Regions from separate parts of the Bacillus sp. WC2507 genome, predicted to be linked through region 1. Evidence: riboswitches for the same ligand, from Rfam matches in the RefSeq annotation. Region 1 holds a riboswitch; each other region holds the start of a gene.
The links. Region 1 has a riboswitch for S-adenosylmethionine ahead of ACUN28_RS20130 (MFS transporter). Riboswitches for the same ligand answer to the same signal wherever they lie in the genome.

Region 1 (2,207 bases):
AACGAAATAACTGAAACTAAAAACGTAATAATACCAATTATAATAAATAGAATAGAAGCTGAAATTGACTCTAATGAATACCCTGTTATTGCAATTCCAACTGGAGTTGATACCAATAATAATGAATTTAAAAAACCAAAAAATCTCCCTTGCACTTCATTTGGAATTAATTTTCTATACAGTACTCCAAAATATACATTACTCACTCCAAATGCAATTCCTGATAAAAAATAATAAACTGAAAATAATACCGGATTTAACGTCGTACCCATTGCAGCATTAAAAATCCCCATAATAGCAGTACATATAAAAGCAGTCGTAATCGTTTTATATGTACGAATCTTTTTAGTAATAAATGCTCCTATTAAAATCCCTATCGGTGATGCCGCAAAAACTATACTATACCATCCCGTAGAAAGGTCCATTTCTCTAACAACTATTACTTGTAGTGAAAGCATACACGCCGCTCCAAGTAAATTAATAACCACAGCGCTCATAAGCAATGTTTTCAATGATTGATTACTATTAAATATGGAGAAGCCCTCTTTAAAGTCTTCGTAAAAAGGCTTTTTCTTTTCTATTTTCAACTCACGTGGAAATTTGATGTTCATTAAAATTAAAAAAGATATAAAGAATGTGAGTGAATCTAATACAAATACTCCATGAAAACTAAAAATACTAATTAAAAAACTCGCCATTAAAGGAATGGCAACCGATATGATTTGTATTGATATTTGCCTCAGTGTAATCGCCTGTTGAACATGCTTTTCTTCCACATATGTTACTAATGCTGCATTTGAAGCTGGTGTAAATAAGGCACTCCCCATCGAACGTATAATAAGTAAAAGTAGTAACGGAATGTATAGCATTTTATTGTAAAATGCTATAACTGCAATTAAAATCATAACGATACATCTCATAACATCCGCAATTATCATAAGCTTTCTTCGCGACATTCGATCTGCTAACGTTCCTGTTACAGGTGCAAACAGAATTGCCGTCGTTGCTATTGCAATGTTTACCCCAGAAACAAGTATTGGAGAATTCGTTAATTTCATTACCCATAACGGTAAAACGAGCGTAACCATTGAATTGCCTATCAAAGAAATACAACTTGCTAAGAAAAAATACGAAAAAACTTTATTGCTCCAAATACTATCACTAGTGCTATCCTCTTTTAAACTTCCAACTTGATTATTCACTACGCCCTCCGGTTTCTTCTTCTATATTTTCTTTAATTCTTTCGCTTCTGTATCACCACCTTTCTAATTCTCCATTTATATGACAAAAAACCTTCTTCAAAATAAGAAGAAGGTTTACTTATACCCATTTTCTTATCTATTAGGACTTTTAGACCCTACAGGATTTAGCACCTTTATTTAACATTAGGTTGCTGAGGCTTCGAAGGGCCAGTCCCTCCACCTCTCTTAATAAGAAGTTTCTTATTTAATTATCTAAATTCATTATATTTTACATCAAAATAATTTCAATATGTTTTTCTATACAGTTAAAAGAAGATGACATCTATCATCCTCTTTTAACAATTTTGTCGTTACGTTAATAAAGCCTTTCTAATTAAAAATTAAAGGAAACGTAAATATAACGAAAGCTGCCCAAAGTCCGTAGATTGGCAAATACTTCGTGACGGCATCTTGGATAGCTCTCGGTCCTGATTTGTTTTGTAGAAAACGCATATAGGAAAACATAATCCAAATGAGATTTGCCCAAATCAGTATGTTTACGCCTAAAACAGCAAGTCTATTAGGTGTAATACCGTAAGAAGAAAGTCTGAATACGATAGCTGATAATGCCACAGTGTCAATAATAAGCGCCAAAACAATTAGGGCACAATTTATATAATCTGAAATGTTCTTTTTCTCGTCTGAGTCACTCTCAACGATAGAAAATATAGTAACAGCCAATACACCAAGGAGTATTCCGTTGAAGGCCATTAGGAAATTGCGGTCCAAGAACGGATTTTTCCCAACCCATATAACCGTTATAAGATAGATCAACAATGTGATCAGGACGAGCGGACTAAAAATTTTAGATATGTATGGTGTAATATTTTTAGCAAGTTTAAGATTCATTGATACTAAATATGCAGCCACTACAGCGAGAGCGGCAGCTCCAAATAAAACAACATTACTAAAATAGAATTCTCCTATATCCAAGTCAACAAAGCTAAATAATCGCATAGTGAATAC
Region 2 (2,207 bases), 420 kb from region 1:
CAAATGGTCAAGCGATGCAATCAATTGAGCTTGCTTTACAAAAATCAAATTATAATGTGTTAGGAATTCATTCACATATCGGATCGCAAATATTTGAAACGGCTGGATTTGTTCGAGCGATTGAAGTTCTTCATCAATTTTTAGAACAGGTGAGAGAGCGCGCGAACTATGTAGTAAAAGTATTAAATGTAGGCGGAGGATTCGGAATACGCTACACAGAGTCAGATACACCATTAACTCTTGAGACATATGTGCGAGCTGTAACAAGTGCGGTGAGGGAACAATTTACGGTATGTAATTATCCCTTGCCAGAAATATGGGTTGAACCAGGCCGTAGTATTGTAGGGGATGCTGGAACGACAATTTATACAGTCGGATCTGTGAAAGACATTCCTGGTATTCGGAAATATGTATCAGTGGATGGTGGGATGACTGATAATTTAAGACCTGCTTTATATAACGCTCGTTATGAAGCGATGTTAGCGAATCGAGGGAATGATGAGAATGAGGAAATTGTTTCGATTGCTGGGAAGTGCTGTGAGAGTGGAGATATGTTAATTTGGGATATTACTCTACCGAAAGTTGCTTCTGCCGATTTACTAGCGATTTCTTGTACAGGGGCATATGGGTACTCGATGGCAAATAATTATAATCGGATTCGTAGACCGGCTGTCGTCTTCGCGAAAGGCGGCACATCACAAATTGTTGTAGAGCGTGAAACATATGAAAATATTATTGGGAACGATCGCATACGTATTAAAGAACTTGTTTAAGTAAGGAAAGGGAGTTGTTCTGAGGGGCAATTCCTTTTTTATAAAGTGAAACTATAATCAGTGTGGGCATTCCCCACTAATTATTAGTCCCCATCAATTGGGCGTTTACAGGCAGCAAGGCACTTTTCTCTTGCTGGATTTTGAGGTAAGAATTGTACGGCCTCTAAATGGTGGTATAAAATAAATAAAATATATCGGAAAACTAGGATTGAAAAAAATCAGAATTGTGATAAAATACAAATACAAAGCTTATCAAGAGAAGCGGAGGGAACTGGCCCAACGAAGCTCGGCAACCTGCTTATAGAAAGCAAGGTGCTAAATCCAGCAAAATGGAATCCATTTTGAAAGATAAGGTAAAATATATTACCGAACAGTCTTTTCGAAATGGGAAAGATTTTTTTTATGAATAAAAAAGGGGGGCTGTTCGCGTGAGCGTACGGGAACATTTTGAGGAAGTATCTGAGAAAATTCAAGCGATGCTTGCTGATATGAAATATGGTTCAATTACAATTGTTGTGCAAGATGGGAAAGTCATTCAATTAGAGAAAAGTGAAAAAGTACGTTTAAAGTAAAAAAAGCGCTGACTAGAAAAACTAGAGGCGGTTTTAACCTATTTTATGAGGTTAAAACCGTCTTTTTGCTTTTACAGGGGGAAAAAACATGTTGACGTATGAAACGTGGGATGAAAATGGCATTTCATTTTCGGAAGAAGATGAAACGAAAGGCGCGTTGTCAGTTTTAAGTTGGGCTTATAAAGAGTATAAAGATGAAATCGTATACGCATGTAGCTTTGGAGTGGAAGGTATGGTCTTACTGCATCTTATAAACCAAGTAAATCCATCTGCTAAAGTTGTATTTTTAGATACAAATGTTCATTTTCAAGAAACATATGAATTAATTCAAAAAGTGCGGGGACGATTTCCTTCATTAAATATTATAGAAAAACAGCCGGAACTTACACTTGATGAACAAGCGAAGCTGCATGGTGAGAAATTATGGGAAAGTAATCCGAATCTTTGTTGTAAAATTAGAAAAATTTTACCGTTAGAAAAATCATTAGCGGCGGAAAAAGCATGGATATCGGGCTTAAGGAGGGAACAATCAGAAACGCGTAAGCATACAAAGTTTATAAATCAAGATCATCGCTTTCAATCTATTAAAGTTTGTCCGCTCATTCATTGGACGTGGAAAAAGGTATGGCGATATGTATACAAACATAGCTTGCCGTATAACCCATTGCATGATGTTGGATATCCAAGTATTGGGTGTGAGAAATGTACGTTACCTGTAGGAGAGGGTGGCGATTCGAGAGATGGTAGATGGGCCGGGAAAGTGAAAACTGAATGTGGTCTTCATTACCAATAAGATGAATTTGAAAATAAAGTTAAGAGAGGGTATAGAAAATGAGTACAGTAAACAAATTAATAAATCGTG
Region 3 (2,207 bases), 2.4 Mb from region 1:
TCGATATCATTTTAAAAGCTTCCGTCATATGAAGTGGCCCTAGTTGGCAGTTCAATCCAACAACATTTGCACCGTAATCTAATAGCTGTTTTAATATTTCATTTACATCATTTCCATTTTGAGTCGTACCTGCCTCATGTAACGCTAATTGAGCTACAATTGGAATATTCGTTTGTTTTCGTAACACCTGAACAGCATGAAGTAATTCAAACTCATCATAGAAAGTCTCTAATAGCAGTCCATCAACCTGTTCTTCTAATAATGCACTTGCCTGTTCCAACAACATAAATTCTCGCTCCATATCAGTTGTCGTAACAGCTCCGATATGTTTCATACCGCCAATTGTTCCTAAAATTGCATTTTTGTCGGTAACAGATGCTTTCGCCAGTTTTACTGCCGCTCTATTAATTTCAGTAACTTGATTTTCTAAACCATACATACGTAATTTTGCTTCATTTGCTCCGTACGTATTTGTTTGAATCACATCTGCCCCAGCAGCTACATATTGCTTATGAATCGATATAATTAAATCTGGATCAGATATATTCAATTCTTCAAAACTACTTTGCAAACCATGTGAATGTAATAACGTCCCAACCGCACCGTCACCTATTACAATTCCTTTTGACAATAAATCTAGTAATTTCACAAATCTCCCTCATTTCTATCAATATAAAAACCCCCTCTTCACTTTGAAGAGGGGGACATAATTGTTCCTCCTCTTATTATGCAAAACATTCGTTTTGCAGGTATTAGCACCGTTTCAAACATTTCGTTTGAAGGTTGCCGGGTTTCACAGGGCCTTTCCCTCCACCGCTCTCAATAAGAGTTGTCTTTATTATTTTATTTATGTAGCTAAAAGGAAATGCGTTCCCCTTTTAACAATGTTTGCTAATTTTTTAATAAATTTAGCACGCACAAATGCAAAAGTCAATGACACTTGCGGAAAAATAAAAATTATTTAAAATAAAGTTGCAATTCAATTATCTTTTGTTGTAAAGTTAAAAACATAATAAAATTTCATACGAACATTCTTATCTAGAGAGGTAGAGGGACTGGCCCTACGACGCCTCAGCAACCATTAACATTTGTTAATAAGGTGCTAATTCCAGCAAATTGTGAAAGATTTGACAGATGAGAAGAAGACTCTATTCAAACCGAAAGCCTTCTTCTTAGAAGGCTTTTTTTATTTTACATTCACTTAATTGTTAATTTAAAAGGGAGGAATTTTCACATGTCAACTATCGAAACAAAACTAGCACAAATCGGAAACCGGAGCGAAACTACAACAGGAACTGTTAATCCACCTGTTTATTTCTCAACTGCTTATCGTCATGAAGGAATTGGCAAATCTACTGGCTTTGACTACTCACGAACTGGCAATCCAACTCGCGGCCTTTTAGAACAGGCAATCGCAGATTTAGAATACGGTGAACAAGGTTATGCCTGTAGTTCAGGGATGGCAGCTGTTCTCCTTGTCCTTTCCCTATTCCGTTCCGGAGATGAACTTATTGTATCCGAAGATTTATACGGGGGCACTTATCGATTATTTTCTGAGCACGAAAAAAAGTGGAACGTTCGATGTAGATACGTAAATACACAATCTATTAAACAAATTGAGCAGTCTATCACAATTGAAACAAAGGCTATTTTCATAGAAACTCCGACTAATCCATTAATGCAAGTTACTGATATTGCCGCTGTCGCAACTGTAGCGAAAAGACACGGACTACTTCTTATTGTAGACAACACATTCTACACACCTTATATACAGCAACCATTAACAGAAGGTGCTGACATTGTACTTCATAGCGCAACAAAATATTTAGGAGGACATAACGATGTCCTAAGCGGACTTGTCGTTGCAAAAGGTAAGGAACTTTGTGAGGAAATCGCTCATTATCATAATGCCTCTGGTGCGGTCTTAAGCCCATTTGACTCATGGCTATTAATTCGTGGTATGAAAACGTTAGCGCTTCGTATGAGACAACATGAAGAAAATGCAAAAGCAGTTGTCGCTTATTTAAATGATGAAGACGGGGTGACAGATGTATTTTATCCTGGAAGAGGCGGCATGATCTCATTTCGTCTGAAAGATGAAACATGGATCAATCCATTCTTACAATCTTTATCCTTAATTACATTCGCTGAAAGTCTTGGTGGTGTTGAAAGTTTAATGACATATCCAGCAACGCAAACACACGCTG

Region 2: linked by a shared signal. The riboswitch ahead of ACUN28_RS22275 (YezD family protein) and the one ahead of ACUN28_RS20130 (MFS transporter) in region 1 are both predicted to bind S-adenosylmethionine.
Region 3: linked by a shared signal. The riboswitch ahead of metI (cystathionine gamma-synthase/O-acetylhomoserine thiolyase) and the one ahead of ACUN28_RS20130 (MFS transporter) in region 1 are both predicted to bind S-adenosylmethionine.

Annotation. Positions count from the first base shown of each region.
Region 1 covers NZ_JBQXPN010000001.1:3,805,470-3,807,676, forward strand. The annotation lists gene ACUN28_RS20130 (MFS transporter) at 1-1,202, opposite strand, end outside; SAM riboswitch class I at 1,332-1,437, opposite strand; gene ACUN28_RS20135 (DUF4153 domain-containing protein) at 1,572-2,207, opposite strand, start outside.
Region 2 covers NZ_JBQXPN010000001.1:4,230,332-4,232,538, reverse strand. The annotation lists gene lysA (diaminopimelate decarboxylase) at 1-773, shown strand, start outside; SAM riboswitch class I at 1,020-1,128, shown strand; gene ACUN28_RS22275 (YezD family protein) at 1,202-1,345, shown strand; gene ACUN28_RS22270 (phosphoadenylyl-sulfate reductase) at 1,434-2,138, shown strand; gene sat (sulfate adenylyltransferase) at 2,177-2,207, shown strand, end outside.
Region 3 covers NZ_JBQXPN010000001.1:1,451,763-1,453,969, reverse strand. The annotation lists gene ACUN28_RS07780 (bifunctional homocysteine S-methyltransferase/methylenetetrahydrofolate reductase) at 1-649, opposite strand, end outside; SAM riboswitch class I at 720-829, opposite strand; SAM riboswitch class I at 1,032-1,141, shown strand; gene metI (cystathionine gamma-synthase/O-acetylhomoserine thiolyase) at 1,235-2,207, shown strand, end outside.